DNA from 4 places in the Kurthia populi genome. Region 2 is predicted to be linked to each of the others. Evidence: riboswitches for the same ligand, from Rfam matches in the RefSeq annotation. Region 2 holds a riboswitch; each other region holds the start of a gene.

Region 1 (7,591 bases), on a different contig from region 2:
GACTCACTTGATTTAGTATCAAAATCAAAAATCAAATAGTCCAGTAAAAAAACATGCCGAAGCATGTTTTTTTATTTCTGTTATATAGCACTTTATTTTTCAAACTTTCTGATAAATAAACAAAATTTTATAGTCCAACGCCATTATTGTCTAATTTGTGTCAAAGTAATATATTTTTATACTAATTTTCGATACAATAAAAAATGTGTACTAACACAAATTCAGATTTTTTCTGACATAAAGGGGGAAATATCATAATGGCAGTATTAGATGATATTTTAGATTTTAACGGTACGTTCGTAGAAGAAAAACAATATGAACCTTACATCACAAGCAAATATCCAGACAAGCACTATGTAATCTTAACGTGTATGGATACGCGCCTTGTAGAACTTTTACCAAAAGCAATGAACATTCATAATGGGGATGTAAAAATGGTTAAAAGTGCTGGCGCAACAGTGAGTCACCCATTCGGTGGTATCATGCGTAGTCTTCTTGTTGCAATCTATGCTCTACAAGCAGATGAAATCTTCGTTGTTGGTCACTATGACTGCGGTATGAGTGCCGTAGATCCAGCAGTTGTCCTAGAAAATATGAAACAACGTGGCATCAGCGTAGAAACAATTAAAAACGTTCAATATTCTGGCGTTGACTTAAACCAATGGCTAAAAGGCTTTGGCGATGTAACGAAAAACGTTGAACATAGTGTAGACGTTATCCGTAACCACCCATTAGTATCAAAAGAAATTCCTGTACATGGCTTAGTAATTGATCCTGAAACAGGAAAACTTGATTTAGTAACAAGTGGTTACACAGACTAATTTAAATTTTTGATTGAGTTAGACTCAACTAAAAAAGAGGCTTTGACATACGTGTAAAAACAACCTCTCATATGAACATAAGAAAAACCGGAATCGCGCCAAAGTGCGGTTCCGGTTTTTCGTTATGAACGCTAAAAAAGGAACATGACGTGTTTTGTACCAGTCTCTTCTTTTATTGATTCAACAGCGCTTTATAGCGTTTCCACCAGCGTCTAAAGGTGGCCTTACCCTTTCAATAAACGTCTTCAAGTAATGCGTACATATAATGGTCTTCCCACTCTCCATTCACATATAGCAGTTGCTTCAAGAGGCCCTCTTGGTCAAATTTTGCCTTTTCTAGCACACGCACAGAGCCGACATTTTTCGGTGATACATAAGCTTCTAAACGGTGAATCCCAATATCCTCAAACGCAAAGCGACAAATAAGCTCCAGTGCCTCTGTCGCAATCCCTTTTCCCGTCTGGGCCTCATCCAATGAATACCCAACAAATGCACTCGAGAAAGGCAAGCGTTTAATAGCATAAATCGAAATATGACCAATGAGCTCCTGCGAACCGCGTAAAAAAATACCAAAACTAAATTCTCTACGCATCTGCATTTGACGAATGGATTCTTGAATTTTACGCAATTGAATTTTCTCCGTGTAATACTCCGAAGGATGCCTCGGCTCATAAATAGACCAATACACTTTATTGCGGCGTACAAGTTCCGTCATCTGACGAACATCCTCTTCTTGTAACGTCCGTAAAAAACATTGTTCTCCGTTTAAAACGACCATCGCTACACCTTCTCTTTATCTACGGCGTGTCAGGTTAAACTTCTTTTGAAACTGCCTCTGCAGGGTCTGTGATTGTGAGACCACGTTTTTCACATTCTGCTGTGACATGTTTAATAACTTGTTTCAACACTTCAATACGCGCGTATTTTTTATCATTACCCTCTATTAATACCCACGGTGCATTCTTTTTATCCGTTTTTTCAAACATTTCATCAGCAGCTTCTACGTATAAAGGCCATTTTTCACGATTGCGCCAATCCTCATCTGTTAATTTCCATTGCTTATACGGATCTTCTTTACGGTCTTTAAAACGTTGAAGTTGCTCTTCCTCTGAAATCTGCACCCAAAATTTTAACACAATATAATTATCATCTGTTAGCACTTTTTCAAACTGATTTAATTCTTCGTAGGCACGTTTCCATTCTTTTTTCTTCGCAAAGCCCTCAATACGTTCAACGAGCACACGACCATACCATGTGCGGTCAAAAATACCGATTTGACCTCTTGCAGGTAGTCGATTCCAAAAACGTTGTAAATGATTGTATTTCAATTCCTCTGGTGTTGGTGCAGCAATCGGATGTACGATATAACCACGTGGGTCAAGACGCTCTGTTAGTCGTTTGATGGCGCCACCTTTACCAGCTGCATCCATTCCTTCAAAGCCTAAAATTAAGCCAATATCATGCTTAAATAAAAACTGTTGAATGTTCAACATTTCATATTGTAGCTTCTTTAATTCCTTTTTATACGAAATTTGGTCACTCAACTTTTTCGATAAATCTAGCTTGTCAATTTTTTGTACCAACTTCATCGCTCCCTTTAGTAGATTACATATATTTTACAGCTATGCAGTGCTAAAGCGCAATATATGCGTATGTTCGAAGAATGTTCACAGAAATGAAAATTGTTGCACGCGATTCATGAGGTATACTAATACGTATATCTTTATTTTTAGGAGGGGTTATCATTGGGCAGATTTTTAATTGTTCTGTTGGCGTTCATCGCTTTATTTATCGCCAGCTTATCTGCTTATGCACTACCACTCAACAATCATACGGCACTTGAACTGGCCTACAGTTATAAAATATTAATGTTTCCAGCTCTATACGTTTATTGGCTATTCCCAGGCGCTTTGATATTACTCGCTTATTGGGTTTTTGCGCAATGGCAAAAGCGCCATACAGCTTCTGCACTAACACTCACGCAAGCCATTTTATTTGCGATAAGCTCGATTGTATTTATCGTTTGGATTAATTTATGGCATTATGAGCAATTTATTCTTGCACTTGCGGCACTAGCTGTGATCTCTATCTGCTTATTCATACTGTATTTAACCTACCCATTAACAGAGAATAAAATGAATGGACGCCTGCCAATTTCAATTGCATTTGCTGCTATAGCATTCCTCACTTTTTTAACTATCGGCTTCCTGTTTATTTCGAATAACCTCATTGATTTTGGCCTTAGTCGTCAGCTATGGGCTGTTGTATTGTTAACGTGTGCAGCCGCACTTGCACTCGCAATCCGCTTCCATCTTTATGACGCCGCCTTTCCCGCTGTATTCATTTGGTTTTTAATTGGTGTAGCCATTGCTAATACTTTCAATGAATTGCTTGTCACAACAGCTGCATTATTTTTAAGCGGCGTCTTGATTGTTGGGATCATTTTCATACGCAAACGTTTGCCATCTAACGCAAATAAAAAAAGACTGTAACAGAAGAAACGCTTCCGCTACAGTCTTTTTTTATTGAAATTAATCGATTTTTGTTGTTAATACAGGACCATTTTTCGTTACGATAACTGTATGTTCTAATTGTGCAACAAATGATTTATCTGGTGTTAAGAATGCCCAGCCATCTGTGCCCTCTACGATGTTTTCAGCAGCTTGAGAAATGAATGGTTCTACAGCGAAAACCATGCCTTCTTTCATCATTGTTGCATCCCATGCATCATAGTAGTTTAAAACGTATTGAGGTTCTTCATGTAATGAATGACCTACACCATGGCCTGTTAAGTTCATGATTACTTTTAAACCTTTATCATGTGCTTCACGTTCTACAGCTTTACCGATTTGGTTCAAGCGCGCACCTGGTTTAATTTTTGCCATTGCGCGGTCAAATGAGCTTTGAGCCACATCGCAAAGGATTTGAAGTTCTGGTTTTTCAACATCGCCTACAACAAATGATACACCTGTATCTGCATAGAAACCGTCTACATGGCCTGATACATCAATGTTAATCATATCGCCTTCTTGTAGTTTACGGTTGTCCGGAATACCATGGGCAACACATTCATTTACACTAATACATGTATAACCTGGGAAGTCATATTCTGCTTTAGGGCCTGATACAGCACCTTTTTCTTCGAATAATTTACCAGCTAATTCATCTAATTCTTTTGTTGTCACACCAGGTTTTGTCGCATTTTTAAGGGCGTCACGAATTTCAGCCATTGCACGGCCTGCTTTCATTAACGCATCAAATTCTTCTTGCGTTTTCACAATCATCGTTCAAGATCTCCTTTATATTGAATCTTCTTCTACTATATCACACTTTTTTCATGACGAAAAAGGAACTGAATTAATTCAGTTCCTTCGTTTCTTTATCGTTTTTTAGGCTCCAATAGTTTCGGTGCCTTTGTCATGAGTAGACTAACAATCGCTGCCGTTAAAATAATGGCTGGCACCATGTACGAACCATTATAGACAATCGTATAAATTAGTGGATTTTGGTCACCCGCATATTCAGAGAAGAATACATAGCCAGCTGTTGCATGAGCTACATAGCGAATTAAACCGCCGATAATCGTCCCTATTGTAATGTACAAGGCCTTCTCACTCGCTGTTTGGGCACGTGTAACAAGTGGACGTAAAAGCCCTGCAAGCCCTACTACAGTAAACGCAAAGAAGTAATCAATAAAGCCTTGTAGCGGTGTTAAAATAAAGCCGCCAAACATCGCATTCATCGTACCGATTAATAAGCCCGTCACAAGCCCTGCCACTGTGCCCCAGCGAAACGCCATAATGACGATTGGCACCATCACAAGACTAATCGAGCCGCCCTGTGGCCATAAGCTAAATGTCAGCTTATCTAAAATAATACCGATGGCCGCGAAAATGGCGATTTCGACCATCATTAATAAATTTTTACTGTTCAATCCCTTCAACCTCCAATGTTGATGTACAAATCAAACCAGTTGGATTAGATAGATATGAAAAAAGCGATGCCAGGGAAAGATCCCTGACATCGCATAGCGTCAGCTGTCTATCCACATTCCTTCGCAAGCATTAACTTACAGGTTCTAAGGGTTAGAAGTCGCACTTCACTCTCAGCTATTTTAATAGCTCCCCTTGTGGTTGTTACATCTCGTTTATTGAACAACCCTATTGTACGGAAAAATGCTCAAGCTTTCAACCTTTTTGAAACTTTTCACACGCGCTTCCGTAAATAAGATGAACCGTTTATTCACAATATTGTACAAGCAATTAAAGTACTGTACGTTTAAAGAAATTCAACAACGGTAATACTATACTAACTACTAAAAAGTGAGGTTATGCATAATGAACTTAAAAAAAGTAATTAGCACAGCTGTTAAATTAGCACCTGTCGTTTATCCAATCGTGAAAAAAGTATTAAATAATAAAAAAGCGTCACAATCTACAAATCGCCGTTAAGGACATTTAAAAAGAGACTGGGACAAAACACGTCATGTTTCTTTTTTAGCGTTCACAACGAAAAACCGGAACTGCGCCATAGCGCGGTTCCGGTTTTTCTTATGCTCATAGGAGCGGTTATTTTTAGATGTATGTCAAAGTCTATTTTCTTTTTATTAAAATGCCCAAGCACCTTTACGGAATACAGCTTCTACTGTCCCGTCTGCATGGATGCCATCGATGTCCATTTCCGCACTACCGACCATAAAGTCTTCATGTGTAATTGAAACATTGATGCCTGCTTTATCCATTTCCTCTTCAGATAGCTCGCTACCACCCTCATAACAAGTTGGATATGCTGCACCAATTGCGATATGATTGGATGCATTTTCATCAAATAATGTGTTGTAATAAAGTAAGCCAGATGCTGAAATTGGTGATTCATGTGGTACAAGTGCGATTTCACCAATGTATTTAGAGCCTTCATCCGCTTTAATCAACTCATTTAATAATTCCTCACCTTGCTGTGCCTCTGCTTTCACAATCACGCCATTTTCAAAAGTTAATTTGAAGTTGTCGATAATATTCCCTTGATAGACAAGTGGTTTTGTTGATGACACATAGCCGTTTACATCGTATTTAGATGGCAATGTAAAGACTTCCTCTGTTGGCATATTTGCGACGAATTCAGTGCCTTGTGGTGTTTTACTAGAGCCAGTTGCCCAAATGTGTTTGTCTGGTAAGCCAACAATTAAATCCGTACCTGGCGCTGTGTAATGTAATTTAGCAAAATGCTTTTCATTCATTAAATCACCGCGCACATGTAAGTTTTTCAAGTGAGCTTGCCAGTTTTCAACGGCGCTACCTTCACCGATACGTACCGTTTTGAAGATTGCTTCCCACATTGCAGGAACTTGTTCTTCTTCAGGTAATTCAGGGAATACTTTCGCTGCCCATTTTTTCGACGGAATCGCAATGATTGACCATGCGATTTTATCATTCATTACAGCATCACGATAGTTTTCTAATGCTTTACCTGACGCTTTTTGGTTTGCTGAAATTTTTTCAACAGGGATGCCAGCCATTAAGTCTGGATCTGCTGCATCAATCCAAAGAAGTGCGCCACCACGTTCAATCAACTCATCACGTTGCTCTGTAATCCAACGAGGGAATTTTTCAAACTCTTCTACTGATGCATTTTCAAATAATTGTCGTGCGACTACATCATCTGAGTAGTTCACGGTTACGCGTGCTGCGCCAGCTTTATATGCTTCTTTCACAACTAAACGAGTAAACTCGATTGTATCCACTGTTGTGTTAATTAAAAGCGTTTGACCTTGCTGAATGTTTGTCCCTACTTTTACAGCAAGCTCAGCAAATTGAGCTAATTTTTCTTCGAATGTCATCATTAATCGACCCCTTAGCGTTTTTTATATGGACGTTTGCTGCCATCATTCTTTTTGTATGAGCCGCTACGAGTACCTTCGTTATCATACTTTTTGAATGAGCGATTTTCTTCGCCGTTCTTTTTATATGAGCGTTTACCTTCATCATTTTTTTTATATGAATTTTCATCATACTTTTTGAATGGGCGTTTGCCTTCGTCCTTACGAGTAGTGTCACCGTCATAACGTTTTTTGTACGGTTTATCGTCATATTTACGTTCTGAACGGTTATCATACTGCTTATTATAGTCTTTCTTTTTAGAATTGTCAGAGTTTCTGCCTTTTTTCGCAGGACCAGCTGAATAAAAACCTTTCCCTTTTACGAGACCGCCTTTATCCCAAATCTTTTCAGTCGGTTTTTCATCTAATGAACGGGTGATTTGTTTATATTGTTTTTCAGAAGGACCTACTAATAATGTTAGCACTTCACCGCTTTTCCCTGCACGACCTGTACGACCTGAACGGTGTGTGTATTGCTCTTGTGAAACCGGTACATCCACATGAATAACATGCGTTAAGCCTTCTACATCTAATCCACGCGCTGCAACATCTGTCGCGATTAGCACGCGTGCCTCCCCTTTACGGAATGCATCAAGTGCTCTTTTGCGCTCTTCTTTTTTCATATCTGCATGAAGTGTCACGATTGGTGCTTGGCGGTAATGTAACTTCGTTTCTTTCATTAATAATTGATCTAAATTATTAACAAAAGCTATCGCACGTAGGCCTTCTTGGTTTGATAGACGGCGCAGCATATCTGTTTTTTCACGTTCTTGCATTTTAATAAATGAATGCGTCACAATACCTTGGTCTGGCATGTCTTCTAAGCTTACTTTGAAGCGTTTTGGCGTTTTCATTAATTGCTCTGCTACTAATTTAATTTCATCGGTAATTGTTG
Region 2 (7,591 bases):
CAACGACGATTACGCCTGATGCGACGGTGATGCTAAGTGATGAAGGCTTTACATTCCAATTAAATACAGCTGGCATGCCAAAAATTTCTCTTTCTACTGCCTATGATGCCTTTTTTGAACATCAGGAAGCAGCAGAATTTTTAAAAATGCAGTTTAAGCGCTATGAATGGTTACTACATAGTTTAAATCAACGTCAAAGCACATTAACGCGTCTTTTAGAGGCCGTCGTTGCACATCAGCAGCCCTTTTTCTATCAAGGTTATATTGCGCTAAGACCGCTATTATTAAAAGATATTGCCGCACAATTGGGCGTGCATGAGTCTACCGTTAGTCGCGCTACTAAAAATAAATGGCTAGCAACACCTTTTGGCACAATTGCGCTACGCTCATTGTTTACCAATGCGGTATCTGAAGACGGAGCCTCTCAAACATCGATTAAAGTGCATATTCAAAATTTAATTAATACAGAAAATAAAACCCGCCCATTATCAGACCAAAAAATTACTGATTTATTAATGGCGAAAGAAAATATTACGCTTGCACGTCGTACAGTGGCGAAGTACCGCGATGAGCTTTCAATCCCAAGTGCCTCGAAAAGAAAGTGTCTTATCTGATATACTTAATGTATAAGGAGGTCATCTAAATGAACAAATACATTTTTTCTACTGTGAGTTTCATCTTATTTTTTGCTGTAGCCCTTTATGGAACCGTTCATTTTCATGAGCTACCTCCATTTGTATACAGCGCACTCTTTAATGATTGGCAAACGCGTGAATTGGTCTTTTTACCACTTGTCGCAGGCATTGTACTGTGGAGCTTTCTTCATCTATTGGCAACACATCCAGAATGGCATGAATTTTCCGATAAATATTCTGAAAATAAAGAATTATCTTTTAAAAATTCTTCTACTGTGTTACATGTGCTGAAAAATGCTGTGTGTATCGTCTTAACACTCAAAACTTATGTAGATATTTATCATATCCTTCACCCAACTGCACCCGTTATGACAGGCACTACGTTAGTCAGCATCGCCTTTTTATTACTTAGTTCGTTACTCACTGTCTATTTCATCCGAACACATCATAAATTTTTGCATTATTCAAAATAAAAAAGTGACTGAGATACAACACGGCATGCTCCTTTTTTAGCGTTCGCAATGAAAAACTGGAACCGCACTACAGCGCGATTCCGGTTTTTCTTATGCTCATATGAGATGTTACTTTTACATGTATGTCAAAGCCTCTTTTTTCTCATTATAATCCTTCAATATGTCGCTTCACAGAGGCCCATTCATCGTCAATAATGCTATAAACGGCACTATTACGAATCGCACCATCTGCTCCGAATTTATGTTTACGTAAAATCCCCTCAAATGTCGCGCCAATACGCACAATCGCATTGCGTGAACGCATGTTCCGTTCATCTGCCATAATTTGTACCCGCTTCATTCCCCACTGCTCAAATGCATAACAAAACATTAAAAGCTTCATATTCGTATTAATAGCGCTACGCCACACAATCGGATTCAGCCATGTGTAGCCAATTTCCACACTCCCAAAATCCTCATCAATCGTGTAAAAACGTGTGGCACCAACAATTTGATTATGTACCTTTGAAAAGACAGCAAATGCCTGCTGATCTTGTGCTTGTAACGCCATATTAATATAGTGTGTAGCATCCGCCAACGAACGAATGCGCGGCTGCGTCATTTCCCAAATTCTCTCGTCATTTGCAGCATGTACTAAAGCCTCCGCATGTTGCTGTGTCAGCGGCTCTAAACGTACAATATCATTTTCTAGCATATGAAAAACCCCCTTTGTATTGTAAGTATACGCGGAGGGCTTCAATTAAGAAAGTTCTTGTAAGTATAATTTATTTACATAGCCAATCTGGTGGTGAAATTGCACTTTGCACCACGCACCTGCCGTACAAAATACGCCGACGACTTCATCCTTTTCTAAATAACCTAATGCTTCATAGCCGGTTCCTGGACCACTGCGAACATAGACAGGATTTTTCGCTACATAGTTTGTCATAAGCTGTTCTTTAAAACAGTCTGTCACAATGTCTGATAACGTTTGCCTATTAGCCATTTAAATCCTCCTAGATTTACGTCATTAAGAAATAGACGCAATAGGACATTAAATAGTTTCACCTTTTAATTGTTTAACGGTTTGCTGTATGTCTGAGCTGTGACAAATTGCTGAAATAACGGCTACCCCGTCCACACCCGTTGCTAAAACAGGCGCTACATTCGATGCTTCAATACCGCCAATCGCAACAATCGGACATTCAGGAAATTGCTCGTGCATGGCTTTTGGAAATGCTGTATGACAGGGTACTTTGGCATCCGCTTTTGAAGACGTGGCATAAATAGGTCCAATGCCGACATACGCACAGCCCCCATCAATCGCCGTAGCCATTTCATCAGCCGTATGCACCGATACTCCGATAAAACCTTTAAATTGTGCTTTTGCAATTTGTAGCTGTGCATCATCCTGGCCGATATGAAGACCATCCGCTTCTAGTAAAACAGCGAGGGCCACATCATCATTAATGACAAACGGCACATTATACTGTGTACATAAAGCCTGACATTGCCTTGCAAATTGAATATACGCCTCCCCCTTCAGCGCATAAGAACCTTTTTCCCGGAGCTGAAACATCGTAATACCCGCAGCAAGTGCCTCTTCTAGCGTTTGTAGAGGTGCCTTCACACAATTTTCCGTTCCCATAATAAAATATACCGCTAAATCACTACGCTTCATCGACGAACACCTCACAGTCATAGCGATTATAGGCAAAATGATTGGTCGGTCCATGACCATGTCCAATGCCTAGCGGATGTACGATAGCAGCTTGAATAAAGCGTTTCGCTTCAATAATGGCTTCCTTTAGCTCTTGTCCATTCGCTAGCCCTGCTGTAATGGCTGCTGAAAACGTGCAGCCTGTGCCATGCGTGGCCTTCGTATCAATACGTGGCGTCGTCATCGTAAAAACAGAGCCATCTTCTAAAAACACTGTATCTACCGCATCCACTCCGCTTAAATGACCACCCTTCATGACAATATTTTTTGCACCAAGCGCCATTAATCGCTGTGCTGCTTGTGCTACATCACTAGCTGTAGTGATCGTCATACCAGCGAGCACCTCTGCCTCTGGAATATTTGGTGTACAAACTGTCGCGACCGGCAATAAAACTTCCTTCATTGTTTGAACAGCCTGTTGCGCTAATAATGTCGCGCCGCCTTTCGCAATCATCACGGGATCGACGACAAGTGGGATATGTTGCTGTTGCATAGTTGCTGCCACCACGTCAATAATAGCGGGTGAAAATAGCATGCCCGTTTTCGCGGCTGTTATCTCAAAATCTTCAAATAATGCATGCAACTGTGCTGCAACAAATGCGGGCTCTGCTGCCATAATATCATGCACACCAAGTGTATTTTGTGCCGTCAATGCCGTAATCGCCGACGTGCCAAAGACGCCTAACTCCTGAAATGTTTTTAAGTCGGCTTGAATCCCTGCTCCGCCACCGCTATCTGATCCTGCAATTGTTAATGCAATCATGCTAATCCCTCCGAAATATGATGTAAGGCATCTAAAAAGCCCATTTGAAATGAGCCCGTTGCTTTAGGTCCGACGATGGTAGCCGCCTGCTTATACTGTTGTAATGTTTCCAAAAGAGAAGCTTCTGCACCAAGTGTTGCTGCACATACTGCACTAAGTAAGCAGCCAGTTCCTGTAACAAAGGTTGCTTCGACAACGCCCCCAGAAATACGATAAACCTTCCCTTGCTCGATTAAAACATCAGTTGCACCGGTAATAATGACGGCACATTGATAATCTTTTGCGAACTTGGATGCTGCTGCAATGACATCCATATTCCCCTCACCACTATCCACACCCTTTGCCTGCCACTGGGCGCCTGTAAGAGCCGCTAATTCTCCAGCATTACAACGCAATAAATCAATGTTCACTTGCGCTAAAAGTTGCTTTACAAACTGTTTGCGAAATGGCGTAGCGCCAACACCTACTGGGTCGAGTACAACTGGAACTTGTTGCGTATTTGCTGCTTTTCCAGCAGTCACCATCGCCTCCATCGTGCGCTCATTTAATGTGCCAATATTAAGTAATAATGCATCACTTACACGTACCATATCCGCTACCTCCTCGACGGCATCCGCCATCACAGGAGAAGCACCCATCGCAAGCAACCCATTTGCCGTAAAATTCGCTACGACATAGTTCGTTATACAATGGACAAGCGGTGCTTTTTTTCGAATATTAACGAGTGACATAGCGCATAACCTCCTGCTCCCAGTTTTCAGCCGTCCATGGCATTTCCCAGAACTTCCACTCATAGTAGCAGCTCTTTTTAAAATGCTGCTTAAATAATGAGATTTTATGCGGTTGCTGTTGTGCATAGTGATTCATTAACGCTAATTGTTGCTTAATATTCTCGTTCATATCGTCAGAGCTATAAAGCGCAAGCCACTGTTCATACAGCGCGACGCCTGGCTTCGCATCTTTAAAACGATTGCCAATTTCTAAATAGAGCCATGGACATGGGAACATCGCTGCGAATGCTTCTGCCGCATCTCCGTTATAGGCCGCATTGTACATATGACTCACATAGTTATACGCAGATGGCGAAGGTTCAAACGCTTCAAGTTCCGCGTCCGTTACACCTAACTCATGGAACGTTAGACGATGCATCTCAAGTTCTGCAAGTTGAATATTTTGCGCTGCTTGCAAATAATAGAGCGTCTCGTCCGCTTCTGTCGCCTTCGATGCAGCAATGGCCAATACCTTCGTATAGTGTTTTAAATAGAAGGCATCTTGTAGCATATAATACTTAAATTTCTCCAGTGGTAATGTACCGTCCACAATGCCTTGCACAAATGGATGCTCAAAGCTTGCCTCAAAATAAAGTGCATTTTCTTGTCTTACTTCGTCACAAAATGTCATTAAAAAGTCCTCCTCTTGGATGGACGTAGGCAAAAAAAAAGCACGCATCCGAAATAGGAGCGCGCTTTTAAAAAATTGCTCCCTACGTCAGTGTTAACTGTCAGGTTCTAAGGGTCAGGTTTTAACCTTCTCAACACAAATGTGTCCCCCCGCAAATTAAAATAGTGCAATAAAAAAACTCTCCATGACGGAGAGCAAATGTACACAGTAATGATTACGTACATTGCTCCCTACGCCCGTATTAACGGACAGGTTCTAAGGGTCAGGCTTTAACCTTCTCAACACATACGTGTCCCCCTGCAATAATTTTAATTATCCTTAGTATAGCATACATTCCAAAAAACGCCATAAAAAATCGGGGCATGATACCCCGCAAAGTTGCTTAGTGATAAATATATGTGTAAGCTGAGCTCACATACCCAACTTTTCCTTTATAATAAATTTTGTACCAAAAACCATCACGGAAATCGATCACTTTAAATGCTGCACGAGATGGCATTTTACCAATAATTTTATACCCTGTGCTTGGTCCAGAACGCATATTAAGATTCACACCTTTTGCCGTTGTCACAAAGCCTGTTCCCATATGAATTGGCTCTTTTGCGACATACGCTTTATGCACATAACGTTTTGTACCTTTATATGAAATTTGATACCATGTTGTCGCATAGCTTCGAAGCACTTGAATGGCATCATTTTCATTAAATTGCCCAACAACGCGGTATTTCTTACTTGGTCCTGTACGGATATTTAAATGATCCGTTGTTGAATACATCGTACTAATTGCTTGCGCGTGTTGAACAGTTGAGGGTTGCGCGGCATATGTTAGCCCAAATGCCGACTCTGCTAAACCTGCTGCAATTGTCCACTTTACCCATTTTGATGTCATGATGTCTCACCCCTATTTTTTCGTTACATAAGCGGCTGATACATAACCAATTTCCCCACGGTGATACACTTGATACCATTTCGATGTTGTTTTTTCTAATACTTGTACGCGGTCTTTATTATATAAGGCCCCCACTTGTCGATAGCCGACACCTGGCCCTGTTCGTACAGTCAGTGTATCATCTGCCGGCACACGCACCATATACCACGGAGGCGCTACCGTATATCCCTTATTCACAAAGCCAAACTGTCCTTTATACCAAACCTGTAGCCAGTTGCCAAATGACTTCGTACTTGTTACATAGAGTGGCTTTGTATGCGCTACCGCACCAATCACTTTATAGCCGACACCTGGCCCTGTTCGCATATTTAGTGTATCTCCCGGTGTATAGACCTTCACAGCTTTTACGAAATAGGGCGTTACGCTAACATATTCTTTTTGGACATATCCTTTTTGGCTGTCAATGTGCACCTCATAATAATCACGATTATATGACTTTAAAATATGCACGGGGTTATTTAGTGTATAGGTTCCTACCACTTTACTTGTAATGGCTGGCTTTTCAAATGCTTTTAAGCCATTGTATTGTGCATATTTTATCGTTATTTGCTGTACTGCTTGTGCCATAAATTGTGGCTCTGCTAGTACACTCACCCCCAGAGCTGAAAATGCGAAACCCGCTGCCATCAACCATTTTTTTAAAAGGGCTCTGGCCATCACTACTCCTCCTCACGATTTAGTATGGGAAAGGGGTTAAATATTTTGCATTAACATAGCCAATTTTGCCATCTGCATATGCCACTGCAAACCATCTACTACTCTCGACATTTACTGCGTATAGCACCTCATAGTCTGTCAAAGTACGAATCTTTGTATAGGTTGAGCCTGGCCCTGTTCGAAGATAAAGCTTCACGCCTTCTGTTTGAACACTATACGCTGGCAAACGTTCTAAATACGCGGCTGATACATAGCCTACTCGGCTTCCACCACTCCAAATACGGTACCATTTAGAATTCGTTTTATTCAGCATCGCTGCAATAGAGCCGCCTGATTTTTTGAATAAAATGCTATACGACGTGCCTGGTCCACTGCGCACATTTAAATTAGCCCCTCCGGTATTCACCGTATAATATTCTTGTACATTTGGTTGTGACGCAATCCAACTATTCGATACATACGCTGTTTTGCCTTTATATGAAATTTTTGACCATGCGCTATTGTATTTACTAATGACAGAAATCGGATCATTAAATGTTAATTGCCCTAATACACGATATCCTGTCCCTGGTCCACTTCGTACATTCACACCATCTGTAATTGAGAACATTGTATATGCCGCCTGCGCTACTTCTACATTAGATGAAGGAGATGCTACAGCTCCTAATCCAAATGCCGATGTTGCCAAACTTGCCGCCAGAGTCCATTTCACTAATTTTGATTTCATGCTAGTCACCTCATTGTAGTATTTTTGACAATACGTTGCATTCGCATGACCGAGTGTGACGTCATATCAACTATAGTACTTGAGTTTTTTTAAAGACTCTCTCTACCTAATCATTTGTTATAACCCACGCTCGCTCAAACTGCTTTTTCCGTCCCTTACACAACTAATCCTATGCACAACTGTTGCACTAACTGAACAAACATCATCTTTTTAACTACACTCCTATTTCCTTGAACTATCCCGCACACTGTTTATTCTTTCTATGCCAAAAAACTAATCGATGCACT
Region 3 (7,591 bases), on a different contig from region 2:
ACTGCCTGTTGAAATCTAAGCATCTGTTCACTATTTTCCAATACTTCTTGAATTTGTTGCAACATATTCGGGCCAGATACTTCAAAAATAAGATTATGTTGAGTTAAATAAGTTAAATTTAGTCGTTCCTGACCCGGTAGTGCATAGTTTGAAAAAAGGGGTAGCTTTTTCATTAATGCTTCAGATACTGTAACACCACCTGGTTTGGATAACAGCGCATCCACTTTATCATAGAGTGCATTCATTTCATCCCGACTTGTAATATACCGTAAAGGCTCTACATTTGGTAAATGCCAAGAAGTAATAACATCATATAGCTTCTTATTATCTCCACATAAGATGGAAAAACGCATCGTTGAATTTTGAAGCTGCGTGATTACATGCTTATCAATTAATCCTAAATTGCCCCCAGCAATTAAAATATGTGGCTGTTGACTAACTGTTCTAGCTATTGTTTTTACAATACGTGGATGCACTGGAATACCAGATACTAAAATTTGGTGGGATTTGAACCCCATAATCTTGCATCAATTCAACAGCACATTCTGTAGAAGGAACCATATGCAAATCTGCTAATTGTTTTTCCCAAACACTATCAACAAAAAAATCTGTATATACATTAATCAATGGCACAGTAAGACCATATTGACGTTTTAATAATCCAACAAGTCTTGACGGAAAACTATGTGTACAGATAATATATTGTGGCTTTTTCACAAGGATCAATGCGTAAAGTGTCTGTAACATCTTTTTTTCAAATGGCTCGAATGGTTTAAATACATATTGTTGGCGATGAAATTGCTTTTCAAAAAAGTGATGATAGCTTGCTGGTGAATAATGAATCCACTTTAAATAAGTTGCTGTAACCACACGCTCTAGCCTTGGAAATGTATAATTTAAAATATCAATTTTTTCTACGCTTTCTTGAGGGTAACGTTCTTTAATTTTCGCTGCTAATGCTTCTGCTGCTTGATGATGACCAGATTTCATTTGTAAAAAAGGTAAGAATAAAATCATGATTTCCACACCCTTTCAGTTGGTGCCTCTACTATATCGTGACAACCTGAAAATCTGCTGAATTTTTCAAATTTTTTATTAATTTTTTACTCCTTGCCATTCGTCGCTCAGCATACTGTAAACAAGAGAATCCCGCCAGCCACCATTTATACGCATGTGGTCACGGATTCGCCCCTCTGATTGAAAACCGACCTTTTCCATTACCTTAAAGGAAGCAATATTTTCAGGGTCACAGGTCGCAAAAATACGATGCATATCTAGCTGTTCAAAGCCAAATGCCAGTAAAATATTCGCAATTTCAGTCGCAAATCCTTGTCCCCAGTAAGCTGGGTGTAACACATAGCCGATTTCTGCGCATTCATTATACCAGTCTGTAACACGTAACTCACCCGCTCCAATAACTTGACCCTTGTACTCTACAACAAGACAAAAGCGCGCTCGTTTATTCTCCGCAGCATCCACCATAGCCTCTGTAACAAATTCCGTTGTTTCTTCCAATGAATTAGGTCCCCACGGCTCATAACGTGATACAGCCTCTAATGACGCATACTGGTGAATCGCTGGAATATCCATTACTGTTACGTCACGTAAGCGAATCCGTTTTGACAATAAATTCATCTATTCTTCCCCACCCTTGCTTTAATTGTCTTATTTCTATACCCGTTTACACACAAAAAAAGCTGGAGATATTTGCCCAGCTTCTTTCAAAGATATTAGTTTAATAAGTTCACAAATAAATCCGTTGGCTGTGGTTTAGTCGTAATCATTTTTTGTTCGCTCATCCAATCAATTTGCTGTTGCCATACATCTGTACTGTCAGATAAAAAGGCAGCTTCTTTTTGCTCCATCGTATTCATTAAAATTTGTAAGCTTTTCTTTTCTACTTTAGGTGATAATGGGAAGTTTTCTTTATCTTGTTTCGCTATTAATAGATTTAATGCTTGTTGTGGATGCTTCTTCATATAAGCGTAGCCTTTCTCAGAAGCACGTAAAAATGCTTTTAGTAGTGCTGGATTTTCTTCAATTGTCTTGTCCCCGGATACAAATAACAGTTCATAATAATTCGGCACCCCATAATCCGCGGGGTTAAACGTACGTGTCGGAAATCCCTTCTCCTCCATTACGGGCACTTCGTGATTAATAAGCGCACCACTAAGCGCATCCACTTTATTCGTAATCAGTGCTGGTACAAGATCAAAGCCTACATCTTGCATCGTCACTTTCTCTGGGTCCCCGCCATCTGCTTTTACCATAGATTTTACATAAGCTTCACTCAGGTCACTTCCTGCATAACCAATTGTTTTTCCTTCTAAATCCTTCGGTGATTGAATCGTCTTTTCTTTATCCAGGACAATAATATGGTTTAATGGCTCGCGTACAATCGGTCCAATTGATTTTACAGGGATGTCCTCATTTGCACGCGCTCGCACAACATCTTGCTGATAATAAATCCCCACCGTTGCTTTGCCGGCAGCAGTCAATGTCAATGGGTCCGTCACATTTTGTGGGTATTGGATGTTTAAGCGAATCCCCTCTTCTTTGAAATAGCCTTTTTCCTCAGCAGCATAAATAAAGCTATGTACAGCATTAGGATACCAATCAAGTACGAGTGTTACCTCTTGTAGCCCATCAGCTGCTGTTTTTTTATCACTACTTCCGCAAGCAGTTACTAGCATCAAACAAACACTTAAAATACATAACATCATTATTTTCTTCATGCTTCTTTCCTCCACGTAATATATTTTTTTTCAATTATTGTCATTATCGTAGCAAAAACAATCGCTAGTAGTGATAACACAACAATCGGTGCAAACACACCTGCCCCATCCATTTGTGTCATCATACGTTTACTAAAGTAACCTAGTCCGGACTGAGCCCCTAACCATTCACCAATCGCAGCACCAATTACCGTCAGCGGAACAGCAATTTTTAAACCCGTAAAAAAGGATGGGATGGCACTTGGTACTTTTAATTTCCAAAATTGTTGCCAACGACTTGCACCGAATGTCTGCAGAAGCTCTAGCTGCCCTTTTTTCACACTGCGCAAGCCATCAAAAGTATTCATCGCAATGGGGAAAAAAGCAATTAGGACGGTCACAAGCACCTTACTCCAAATGCTATAACCAAACCACAGCACAAAAATAGGTGCAAGGGCCGTCGTTGGAATCGTTTGTGAGACGACAAGAAGCGGATAAAAAGCGCGCTCTAGCCAAGCACTAGCATCCATTACTAATGCAAGAGCTATACCTAACACAAGTGAAATAACTAAACCAATCGCAATAATGGCTAATGTCGCCGGTAGATGTATCATGAAGAGTGGCTCTCGTAGTAGCCATATCTTTTCAATAATTTGTCGCGGTGACGGTAAAATATAAGGTGAGGCAATCAAATGTGCAAGCCATTCCCACACGGCTAGTAAAACGAGCATTACAATTAATGGCGGTAGCATTTTTCTCATACCATAGCACCACCAATCTTGGCATAAATTTGTTGTTTTGAGACTGACGAGTCCATGCATTCGAATGCTGCAATTGGCTGTGTTGTCGCCACAAAAATACGATTTGATAAAAACAAAGCTTCATCAATATCATGTGTAATAAAAAGAATGGTCTTTTTTTCTACTTTCACAATATCCTTTAGCCACTGCTGTAAATCCTTGCGTGTAAGCGCATCTAGTGCACTGAATGGTTCATCTAACAACAATACGTCCGCTCCTGTTAAAAGAGTTCGTATAAAGCTTACGCGCTGCTGCATGCCACCTGATAATTCATGTGGCTTTTTATCCTCATAATCCGCTAATCCAAACCGTATAAAAAATTGCTGTGCTTGCCTACGAGCCTCTTTCTTCTTAATCCCCTGACATTCTAAAGGAACAATCGCATTGTCAAGCGCTGTTCGCCATGGCATAAGCTGATGTTGCTGTGGCATATAACCTATTTTTCCAGGTTTTTTAATCACACCCTGCTGTGGTTGCTCAAGTCCTAGTAGTAAACGAAATACCGTACTCTTCCCACAACCACTTGCACCAACAATACTAATAAACTCCTCCGCTTTTATGTGTAGATTTAAGCCACTTAAAATTACCTTCTCATTGTATGAAAAATATACATCTTCCATTGCGACAACCATTATCCATTCCTCCTTCATCACAACAAAAAAGCCATTTCCTATAGGAAATGGCTCTACATGCGTCTGTAAATAGAACCCACTTCCCTTCGTTAGCATTACCTAATTCAAGTCATAAGGGTTTCATCTCAGCCTTTTACAGCACCCCTAGTGGTAAATGAAATTAAAAAACGTCCCATGCCTAGAATTCCGGCATGGGACGTGATCATATGAATCAATCAACGCTTTCCTACGCTAGTACAAACTAGATCAGGTTCAAGGATTAATTCATTGCGTGAATTTCTCGGCTGACAACATCAGCACTCCTAGCATCTTTTTGTATGTGATTATCAAGGAGTATATCACGATAATAATTGAATGACAATGGGTTGCTCAAAAAGGTTTTATTGCTACCATCATTTGTATAATTTTATATTTTAATAAAAAGCTTTATTTAAAAGGGAATATAAGCGTAAAACAAGTACCTACTCCTACTGTACTTGCAACACGAATTTGTCCACCGTGCTGCTCCATAATTGATTTACAAATCGCCAAGCCCAACCCTTCTCCACCAGATTGACGAGCACGGTGCTTATCAATACGATAGAAACGTTCAAAAATATGCGCTAAATGCGCTGATGCGATGCCTTCTCCTTCATCAAGCACTTCTACGGTATAACCATATGTTTTTATCGTCACAGTCGTATTTATAGGACTGTAGCGTATAGCATTTTGAACAAGATTTAAGATTACTTGTTGAATCTTCATGACGTCTACAGAAATCGGTAATGGAGACTGTAGCATATAATGAATCGTATAATTTTCATTCAACATATTTAATATAGGTGCTAGGTCTTCAAGTAAGTCATCAAGTGAAATTTCTTCACATTGTAAGGGTTCTTCACGGTCTAAATGAGCAAGCTGTAATAAATGCTCCGTTAGTTTTGTCATGCGTGTTGCCTGCGTGCGAATCTGCTCAATAGACTGCCGTATTTGTTGTACATTATCTAGTGGTGAACGTAGCAATATTTCTGTAAAACCCTGTATAGAAGTTAATGGCGTTTTTAATTCATGTGATGCATCTGAGACAAATTGCTGCAACATTTGCTGCGTAGCATATTCTTTTTCAAAAGCACTTTGTAGACGGTCTTGCATATGCTGTACAGATTGCTCTAACTCCTTCACTTCAAGTGGCGCATGAGGCACAGCTACTTTGTCATGCATTGTTTCTGCCGACAATTGCCGTACTTGCGTATTTAGTGCATTTAATGGTGCCAATGTTTGCTCAATTATACGCCGGTAAAAAAGGAATGCTATGATAAATAGCACTGCAACCACACTTGTAAAAATCATTAATTGTGTCATCATTAATTCATTTTCCTCATGTAATGGAAAGGAGATTTCAACATGATGCCCTTGTTGTTGCTGCTCAAAAACGCGGGTATCCGTTGTAGCATGATGCGGCCCACGAAGTGCTAAAATTTGCTGTCCATCAATAACCACCTTAGCTGTCGGAAATTGCTGTGCTAAAAAGTGCTGCGATTCCTCCGTCACTTTTTGATCATTGAACTGTATATTTTGTACTGCTCCATCTACTAATTGCTGTTGTTCAACATGCATCGAATATTTAAAAATCGCGCCTAATAAAAGTGCAAGGCAGCCGTACAAAATAATAAAAATAACTACGGTACGCCAAATGAGCTGTTTACGCATACTCATAGGCGTATATCCAATTTGTAGCCAAAGCCACGCACGGTTTGTAACATCGTATGCTCTGTATCTCCGAGCTTTTGTCGTAATGTTTTCATATATACTTCTACAACATTGACGCTACCAAAATAATCATAGCCCCATACCGCGTTCAAAATAGCTTCTTTTGATAATACAGTCTGTGGATGCTCAATAAAATAATGTAATAGCTTATATTCTGTACGTGTTAATTGCAGCGGCTCTCCCTTATAAATAATTAATTTTTGCTTCTCGTCAATTAGTAAAATACTTTCCTCTTGCTGTATATTTACATTACGCAAACGCGCTTGAATTCTAGCTAATAGCTCCTCAAAGCTAAAGGGCTTCGTCATATAATCATCAGCCAATGCATTTAAGCCCTTCACACGATCTTCGACTTCTCCTTTTGCTGATAATAAAATAACTTGGCAGCCCACATGTTTTTTTAATAAATGACACACCTCATAGCCATTCATTCCCGGCATCATAATATCAACAATCGCAACATCTGGCACCGTATTTTTCGCTAATTGAATACCGTTCATACCATCATTTGCAACCGAAACATCATAGTTTTCTGCTTCCAAACCCATTTGCAAAAATTGTGTAATACTCATCTCATCGTCAATAACTAAAATTTTCGTCATCGTACGCCCCCTTTTTTCAGCAAATCTTCAGCTTTCTTTTATTATTTCAACAGCTTCCACCGTTATACTTGGTATATCTACTAACGGAAAGGATGATGGATGCCTTATGACTCGCACACAATTAACTGCTCTTATTAGTGTTTTACCACTTCCACTCATCATTTGGCAACTTGTTTTACAGCCTAATTCGCTAAATTTTTGGAATATAATTGCCGTCACACTTGGAGCAATTGCTTTTAGCTCATTAAGCTTTGTATTATTTCTAGGAGCGCGCCCTCGTTTTATTGCCTATCACCTTGGTCAAAAAGCACACCGTATATTAGCTGTTGTTGGGGTTGGCGCAATTCTTTTACACAATCAGGCAGAAGGCTTTGTTCATCACTCACATGCGACACACCAGGCCGCAAGTTATGGTGGTAATGCTCAAACAATCTTTCTGATTATTGCCGGTCTGAGTGTTTTATTTCTTGCAAAAAAATGGCTTCTTTACACACCAAGCATGATTCAAACAGCTATCAAAAAAAGCGCATTTATTCGCTATGATTGGATAAAATGGATTCATCATTTCAATCTCGTAGCCATCGTATTAATGGGTCTCCATGTCGTGTTTATCAACATTGCACTCGGGGCTCCACTTGCGGGTAGCTTATATGCACTTTACTTAGTCATCGCGCTTGGTTTTTACATTCCTATGCTTTATGCAAAAATTCGCCCTGCGAACGCTGCTGTTGTCAACGTACAGCCATTAAGTTCGTCAATGATAGAACTCACTGTAACAACAGCTCAATCACTTTCTATTGGTCAAACGGTTTGGCTACGCAAGGGCGCTTTGGAGCATCCATTAACAATTGTTGATAAACAGGATTCGAACTATACGTTTATCGTCAAAAAAGTGGGTCGCTTTACAAATCAATTAGCAGCTCTTAAAACCGGGACACCACTTTATATTTCAAAGGGCTATGACAGCTTACCATCCTTTGAAAAACCACTGATTTATATTACAGGTGGTAGTGGTGTGACACCTGCTTTAGCAGCCGTCAACGTATGGGAAAAGCAACCGTCCGTGCCATTTCATCTTTATTGGTCTGTTCGTA
Region 4 (7,591 bases), on a different contig from region 2:
TCCGTTGCCATTGTCGCATTGTTTTTAGGGCTTGGTTTAATTAATGGCACAATCGTGTTATTACCGGCATTAACTGTTCTCATTGTGGCACCGGACTATTTTTCACCAATTCGCGAGTTTGGTAGTGATTATCATGCAACACTTGATGGGAAAAATGCTTTTAAGACAATTCAACAAGCACTAGAGGAGCACCGACAATCGCTTGACCATACGCCGGTAGCACAGTGGGATGAGAAAAGCCAATTAATGCTCGATGGCGTCCGTGTTAAAGATCGTGTAATACCAAAAGCGTGGCATGTAACGGCACAAGGCTATGAGAAAATTGGCATTATTGGTGCGTCAGGTGCCGGGAAATCAACGTTATTATCATTACTTGGAGGGTTTTTAACTACGACAGGCGGCCGTATTACGGTTAATGGTCAAGTATTACCATCGTTATACAATGCAGATTGGCAACGCCAATTGTATTATATTCCACAACACCCTTATATTTTTCACGATACATTACGCAATAACATTGCCTTTTATACACCACATGCGAGTGAGGAGGCGATTATAGCGGCTTGTGATCGTGCGGGATTACGTGAAGTAATTGAGGCATTGCCCCATGGTTTAGATGAATGGATTGGGGAATCTGGAAGAATATTGAGTGGAGGACAAGAACAACGAATTGCGCTAGCACGTGCTTTTCTGGAAGACCGCCGCATATTATTATTCGATGAACCGACCGCGCATCTAGATATCGAAACGGAAGCGGAATTAAAGGAGCGCATATTACCGTTATTTGACGAGCGTCTTGTCTTTTTTGCAACGCATCGCTTGCATTGGATGCACAATATGGACCGGATTATTGTCATTGATGATGGTGAAATTGTCGAAGTTGGCACCCATGAACAACTTATGAAACAACAAGGTCACTATGCTGCACTTATTGCCGCACAAGGAGGAAAATGTCATGAACGATTGGATTAAGCCTTATGTAAAAGCGCATAAAGGCCTGCTTATATTGACGATTCTTTTCGGCGTGGGTGCACTCATTGCTGCATGTGCACTCTTGTTTACATCGGGATATTTAATTTCAAAGTCGTCATTACGACCTGAAAATATCTTGCTTGTCTACGTGCCAATTGTCTTAGTACGTGCATTTGGGATTTCACGTCCCGTACTTAATTATTTACAACAGCTTGCAAGCCATTCCTTTGTATTAGCCGTGTTATCAAAAATGCGCGTGCGATTATTTCAACGATTAGAGACGCAGGCGCTCGTTTTAAAAGAACGTTATGCAATCGGCGATTTATTAGGGTTACTGGCCGATGACTTAGAGCATTTGCAAAACTTTTATTTAAAAACAATTTTCCCAGCGCTATTTGCACTTATATTGTATGGCATCGCGATTATCGCATTGGGTGTATTTAGCATTCCATATGCTTTGTTGTTAGCTTTGCTATTTGGCATCCTTGTATTTGTATTGCCATATGTAGCATTAAAACGCAATCGACAACATATGCTTGATATGAAAATAGTGCGGGCGGAACTTTATAATGACTTAACAGATGCTGTAATGGGTGCAACAGACTGGAAATTAAGCGGTCGTGCAGATCAAATGATTGCCGGGAAACAACAAATTGCTGCGCGTTATGACCGACTAGAAGCAAAAATTGAAGCATCGAGTCGTCGACGTTCGATTGTTTTTCAAGTAGTCGCTGCTGCGTCAGTGATTCTATTAGTTATGTTTGGAAGCGACATGGCGCAAACTGCTGTTTTTCATCCAATGTGGATTGCGGCCTTTGTACTTGTTGCGTTACCGCTACTTGAAGCGTTTATGCCAATTAGCGATGCAATTAGCCATTTCCCAAGTTATGACACGTCATTTGCACGTCTTATGGAAGTCGAGGGACGAAGCGAAGACGCACAGCCATGCACTACATTACCTACTGGGCCTTATACCGTTGATATATCAAATGTCGCTTTTCAATATGATAATAGGACCGTACTCCGGGATGTATCAATGACATGGCACCCACGTCAAAAAGTCGCGATTTTAGGGAAAACAGGTACCGGTAAAAGTACGCTTGGTAAGTTATTACTGGGGGCGTATAAGCCGACTGCTGGTACGGTAACGATTAACGGCGTGCATATGCATACGCTACGTCATGACACATCACAGCTTATCGCGGTCTTAGAACAAAAGCCGTATTTATTTGATACGACGATTATGAATAATATTCGACTTGGAAATGTTTCGGCAAGTGATGCGGAGGTCATTGAAGCGGCGAAAAAAGTTCAGTTGCATGAGATGATTGAGACATTACCACATGGCTATGACACGCGTGTCGAAGAACTTGGCACACGCTTTTCTGGTGGGGAACGTCAGCGTATCGCGCTTGCTCGTATTTTATTACAGCAAACGCCCATTGTATTATTAGATGAGCCAACTGTTGGTTTAGACCCCGTAACTGAGCAGGAATTGATTCATACGATATTTGAGGTTCTTAGCAATAAAACAGTCGTATGGATTACACACCATTTAGCAGCAATGGCTCATATGGATACCATTTATATGCTTGAAAATGGTCGAGTGCGTGTAAAAGGTTCGCATGAACAGTTGTTAGCAGATGACGCAAGATACCGAAAATTATACGACTTAGACTATCCATTTGACTAATTTTATGATACAGTAGCGGGGACGATTGCTAGGAGTGTCAGTGTGACTGACTGAGAGAGCGCTACAGCCGCTTAATCCTTGAAACCTGATCTAGTTCATACTAGCGGAGGGAAGCAACTTACAAAGATAATAAGGGCCTGGCTCTTTTTCTTTTGGCAATCGCATCAGAAAGAGAGGGGCTTTTTATATGAAAAAAATGACGTTATTAGCGATGTATATCGCGATTTGTGTTATCGGCTCAAGTGTTGTGAGCATCCCGATTGGTGTGGCAAAAGTGGCGCCCATTCAGCATATGATGACCATTATTTGCACGGTAACACTAGGGCCGATTCCGGCAATTATACAGGCTATATTGGCATCACTTATTCGACTGATGATGGGGACGGGGACTTTATTAGCCATTCCAGGAAGTGTTATAGGGGCAGTGCTTGCAGGTATGCTCTATAGGATAACGAAAAGACGCATAGCCGCAATCAGTGGGGAAATAATTGGCACAGGCATCATCGCATCCCTTGTTGCGGTACCTTATAGTATGTTCTTTATGCATGCACCCGCGGTATCTGCGTTATTTTTCATGCCGTCCTTTTTATTGTCGACGGTGACAGGCGCCATGCTAGCGCTCGCGATACTAAAAGCTGTCCCAACACGCTATTTAGCGATTCAGTAGTGTAAAAGCCGACGTATGAACGACGTCGGCTTTTTTTATTGCCAAATACAGGCACAATAGAAGCCAATAGCGACAAGTATGCGGTATACTTTTTAGTAATGAATAATGGAAGAAGGGAATACTGTGCACTCAAAAGCTGTGCAATTTTTACGAACGATGGGCATTTTAGACGGCCTATCGCTATTAATTTTATTAGGTGTCGCGATGCCACTAAAATATGTGTGGGATTTGCCACTAGCGGTAACGATTATGGGCAGTTTGCATGGCGCCATTTTTATGTTGTATCTCGCGTCGATTGCGTGGGCCCAGTTACGTATGCAATGGCCCATTGTTTATTCCATTGTAGCGGTCTTTGTTGCCTTTATCCCATTTGGGAACTTTTTATTCGATCGATACATAAAGCGGGCTGAAGCACGTTATCGACCGCAACCATTTAAACAAATTTGGTTATTGTATGGTGCGATTTTCTTTACGTTTCTCGATTTATTCGCACAGCTTCCCGTCATGAGTACCTTTGCACTGTCATTAGGCGCTTCGACGATGATAGCCGGACTTGTCGTTGGGATGTATTCCTTTACGAATATGTTTGGGAATATGGCGTCGGGTATTTTAACTGACCGTGTGGGAGCGAAGCGTATTGCAATAATTGGACTGATGCTTACGGTGCTATCATTATGTGCATATACGGTTATTGATTCACCGACCACCTTGCTCGTACTACGTGCCTGTCATGGCTTTGTGGCAGGACTTATTACACCGGCCGCCTTTACGCTTGTCGCCAATCAAACAGCCCAGCAAACACAGGGCAGTCAGTCGGCATTAACGGGTGCCTTTGTCGGCATTGCGGCGATTTTAGGCCCAGCTTATAGCGGCATTGTGGCAACGCGTACCTCGGTACCATTTGTGCTGATGACGGTCGCAATCATTGGTGCCGTTGTCGTTGTGGCATTAATATTTTTCCAGCTAACGGTGAAAAAGAAATCGCAGACGACGCAACAAACGTTTAGCTGGAATACACGCGCCATACGTGCCTTTATGGCGGCCTTTTTGCTGATGATGTCACAAGGGGCGCTGGCGTATTTATTACCAATTCGTATCGAATTATTAGGCTATGAATCGCGGTTAAGTGGCACGCTGATGAGTATGTTTGGCATTGTGGCGGTCTTATTATTTGTACTGCCAACACGTTATGTATTTGATAAATGGTCTGCTAAATGGCTCATGGTGTTAGGGATTGCCTTTATTGGAATCAGTCAGTTTTTTATTAGTATCACAACGTCGCAAGTGTTCCTTTATGCGATACTTGCCTTGTATGGTGTTGGCTTTGCGCTATTATTCCCCGCAATGAATCGCATGCTTATTGAAGGAACGACCGAACAAACAAGAGGGCGTGCGTACGGGTATTTTTATGCGTTCTTCTCGCTTGGTACGGTCGTTGGCTCATCGGGGCTGGCGTTATTACCATTGTCACTTACCGGTCAATTTTATGTCATTGCAGGGGTTTTACTAATCGCAAGTTGTCTCTTAAGCGTTACGAGGGACCGCGACATGCTATAATAAGCGCATAGTTAAAGGGGGCGTTTAGAATGGAATGGCAATTAGATGCGCACACAACGTTACAACAATTAAGTGATGCGCATGCAGAGGCGATGTTTGCAGCAGTAGATGAACACCGTAGCTACTTACGCGAATGGCTTCCGTGGGTTGATGGCACGAAAACGATTTTAGATACGCGTCAATTTATCGCCTTCACCGAAAAGCAATTTGCGGTATCAGGCATTTTAAATATGGCGATTTTATATAAGGGACAGTTTGCAGGGACGGTTGGCACACATGCGCTCGATCGTGAAAATCGTTCGACATCGATTGGCTACTGGCTTGCGGAAGACTTTCAAGGGCATGGTCTTATGACGCGCAGTGTCGCAAGACTTGTCGACTATTTATTTGATGCCGTAAAGCTTCATCGTGTTGAAATTCGTGCAGCCGTTGAAAATCGTGCAAGTCGTGCCATTCCCGAGCGCCTTGGCTTTACACAGGAGGGTATCGCGCGTGAGTCGGAATGGCTGTATGACCATTTTGTCGACCATGCGGTGTATGCACTATTGGAAGGGGAACGTTCGTAATATGAAGATTCCATGGCAATTTGTATTATTTTTTGCATTAGCGTGGCTCGTTGTCATGCTAATTGTTAGCTATCTCGTCGTTGGGCGTGTCGTATTTGGTCCAACGATTGTCGGCCTCGTTATTTTTGTCGGTGGTTGGTATTTACTTTTAAAATGGTATGCAAAGAGAAAAAAATAGCATGAAAAAAGGAGGCGCAGTATTGCGGCTCCTTTTTGCTTACATGTCTAATTCCGTAAACGCAAACGGTAATAATTCTTTTAACGCAAGCTCTTTAATATCCCCCGCGCGATTTGTTAAATAAACCGGCATATTCGGTGTGAAAAATTCAGCCATGACTTGGCGGCAAATGCTACATGGTGGTAAGAAATCGTCCGTATCACCGGCAACGGCAATCGCTACAAAATCGCCTTTTTTATACCCCTGTGTTAGCGCCGTGAAAATCGCCGTACGCTCTGCACAGTTTGTGGCACCAAATGACACATTTTCAACATTGACGCCCGTAATGACCGAGCCATCTGTTAAAAGTAACGCAGCTCCTACTGGAAATTTGGAGTATGGGCTATACGAGTTTTTTAAGACGCCGCGCGCCTCGTTCATTAACTGTTCTTTATTCATAAAAAGTACCCCTTTGTTATGTAGTGTATAGATAAACATACTTGATTGCTCTGCCTTTTGTAAAGCAGTAGTGAATGTTAAAATGAAATTACTAGATAGAATGCGAGGGATTTTATGAATTTTCAAACGACAGCATCATTTATTTTAGCATCACAGTCACCGCGCCGTCGTGAGTTATTTGCACAGCTCCATATACCATTTGACGTGCAATCAGCCGATGTTGAGGAGACAAGCGTGGCATTTCAGACAGCACCGCAATATGTGCAAGACGTCGCGTTATTAAAGGCACAGGCCGTCGCGGCTAAACATCCAGATGCCGTTGTCATTGGCTCGGATACGATTGTTGTCTATCATGACCAGCTTTTACATAAACCAAAAACGACAAATGAAGCGGTACAGCATTTGCAAAAACTACGCGGTAAAACACATGAGGTCCTAACGGCAGTTGCGATTGTCACCGCACAGAATACCTATAGTTTTGTCGAAACGACATCAGTGACATTCCGTATGGTTTCGGATGCTTTTATTGAGGCATATGTCGCAACAGGAGATCCATTTGATAAGGCAGGTGGCTACGGCATTCAAACGGATGGCGTCTTTTTTGTCGAAAAAATTGACGGCGATTACTTAACGGTTGTAGGCCTTCCGCTTAGTCGCTTAACCGACGAATTACTACAGCATAACCTACTACAACTCGAAACACAGGAGGTGCAGGCATGAGCATTGTCATATTAGCTGAAAAACCATCGCAGGCAAAGGCGTATGCAGAAGCCTTTCCTGTCGCGAAAAAAACAAAACATTTTATTGAGCTTGCGCCAAATGAGGTCTTTCCATCAGGGGCTGTCATTACATGGGGCATCGGCCATTTAGTGGAGCTAAAGGCACCGGCTGAGTATGATAGTGCTTGGAAGCGCTGGAAGCTAGATGTGCTGCCGATGATTCCTTCAAAATATGAATTTAAAGTAGCAAAAGGCAAGTGGGAGCAATTCCAGGAAGTGAAAAAATTACTCAAGGGAGCAGACGTCTTAATTAATGCCTGTGACGTGGACCGCGAAGGCTCGAATATTTTTTATTCGATTTTGCGTCAAGCCGGCGTGCGCAATAAGCCGATTCAGCGTTTATGGATTAATTCACTAGAGGCCGACGAAATTCGTGCGGGCTTTCGTCAGCTTCAAGACAATGCGAAGGATTTACGGATGTTTAAAGAGGCCGAAACACGCCAAATTAGCGACTGGCTTGTTGGCATGAATGCGAGTCGTCTGTATACGGTGCTGTTAAAGCAGCAGGGGCTAAATGAGGTCATGTCGATTGGACGCGTGCAATCGCCAACGGTCTTTATGATTTATGAGCGCCAATGTGAAATTGAAAACTTTAAGCCGAAGAAATTTTATGAGCTAATGGGGAAATTCAATGCGGCACAAGGGGAATATAGTGGCAAGGCGAAGGTGAAAAAGGAGACGTATGAAGAAGCACTAGCGATTTTAACGCAGGCAGGTATTGCGGAGAATACGCCATTACCG

Evidence for each region. A riboswitch is a leader RNA that binds a small molecule or an ion and turns the genes downstream of it on or off. The one in region 2 is predicted to bind thiamine pyrophosphate.
Region 1: it holds a riboswitch for thiamine pyrophosphate, as region 2 does, so the genes downstream of both, thiT (energy-coupled thiamine transporter ThiT) here and tenA (thiaminase II) in region 2, are expected to answer to the same signal.
Region 3: it holds a riboswitch for thiamine pyrophosphate, as region 2 does, so the genes downstream of both, ACFSY7_RS14030 (ABC transporter ATP-binding protein) here and tenA (thiaminase II) in region 2, are expected to answer to the same signal.
Region 4: it holds a riboswitch for thiamine pyrophosphate, as region 2 does, so the genes downstream of both, thiW (energy coupling factor transporter S component ThiW) here and tenA (thiaminase II) in region 2, are expected to answer to the same signal.

The regions. Positions count from the first base shown of each region.
Region 1 is NZ_JBHUOR010000117.1:760-8,350, reverse strand. It holds gene mreBH (rod-share determining protein MreBH) at 1-39, shown strand, start outside; gene ACFSY7_RS13265 (beta-class carbonic anhydrase) at 258-821, shown strand; gene ACFSY7_RS13260 (GNAT family N-acetyltransferase) at 1,054-1,599, opposite strand; gene ACFSY7_RS13255 (polyphosphate kinase 2 family protein) at 1,634-2,410, opposite strand; gene ACFSY7_RS13250 (tryptophan-rich sensory protein) at 2,567-3,313, shown strand; gene map (type I methionyl aminopeptidase) at 3,353-4,105, opposite strand; gene thiT (energy-coupled thiamine transporter ThiT) at 4,201-4,755, opposite strand; TPP riboswitch at 4,855-4,959, opposite strand; gene ACFSY7_RS13235 (hypothetical protein) at 5,159-5,272, shown strand; gene ACFSY7_RS13230 (aminopeptidase) at 5,428-6,657, opposite strand; partial or broken gene ACFSY7_RS13225 (DEAD/DEAH box helicase) at 7,011-7,591, opposite strand, start outside.
Region 2 is NZ_JBHUOR010000104.1:300-7,890, reverse strand. It holds gene rpoN (RNA polymerase factor sigma-54) at 1-614, shown strand, start outside; gene ACFSY7_RS11915 (hypothetical protein) at 644-1,108, shown strand; gene ACFSY7_RS11910 (GNAT family N-acetyltransferase) at 1,254-1,802, opposite strand; gene ACFSY7_RS11905 (SH3 domain-containing protein) at 1,848-2,093, opposite strand; gene thiE (thiamine phosphate synthase) at 2,142-2,768, opposite strand; gene thiD (bifunctional hydroxymethylpyrimidine kinase/phosphomethylpyrimidine kinase) at 2,758-3,570, opposite strand; gene thiM (hydroxyethylthiazole kinase) at 3,567-4,301, opposite strand; gene tenA (thiaminase II) at 4,288-4,971, opposite strand; TPP riboswitch at 5,034-5,132, opposite strand; TPP riboswitch at 5,182-5,280, opposite strand; gene ACFSY7_RS11880 (SH3 domain-containing protein) at 5,354-5,860, opposite strand; gene ACFSY7_RS11875 (SH3 domain-containing protein) at 5,873-6,577, opposite strand; gene ACFSY7_RS11870 (SH3 domain-containing protein) at 6,597-7,304, opposite strand.
Region 3 is NZ_JBHUOR010000122.1:8,550-16,140, reverse strand. It holds gene ACFSY7_RS14055 (hypothetical protein) at 1-518, opposite strand, end outside; gene ACFSY7_RS14050 (MGDG synthase family glycosyltransferase) at 445-1,017, opposite strand; gene ACFSY7_RS14045 (GNAT family N-acetyltransferase) at 1,096-1,635, opposite strand; gene ACFSY7_RS14040 (ABC transporter substrate-binding protein) at 1,731-2,735, opposite strand; gene ACFSY7_RS14035 (ABC transporter permease) at 2,732-3,475, opposite strand; gene ACFSY7_RS14030 (ABC transporter ATP-binding protein) at 3,472-4,146, opposite strand; TPP riboswitch at 4,211-4,302, opposite strand; TPP riboswitch at 4,353-4,460, opposite strand; gene ACFSY7_RS14025 (sensor histidine kinase) at 4,573-5,835, opposite strand; gene ACFSY7_RS14020 (response regulator transcription factor) at 5,838-6,497, opposite strand; gene ACFSY7_RS14015 (hypothetical protein) at 6,604-7,591, shown strand, end outside.
Region 4 is NZ_JBHUOR010000143.1:25,018-32,608, reverse strand. It holds gene cydD (thiol reductant ABC exporter subunit CydD) at 1-972, shown strand, start outside; gene cydC (thiol reductant ABC exporter subunit CydC) at 956-2,665, shown strand; TPP riboswitch at 2,686-2,794, shown strand; gene thiW (energy coupling factor transporter S component ThiW) at 2,853-3,332, shown strand; gene ACFSY7_RS19815 (MFS transporter) at 3,438-4,889, shown strand; gene ACFSY7_RS19810 (GNAT family N-acetyltransferase) at 4,919-5,455, shown strand; gene ACFSY7_RS19805 (hypothetical protein) at 5,457-5,633, shown strand; gene cdd (cytidine deaminase) at 5,673-6,110, opposite strand; gene ACFSY7_RS19795 (Maf family protein) at 6,186-6,791, shown strand; gene ACFSY7_RS19790 (type IA DNA topoisomerase) at 6,788-7,591, shown strand, end outside.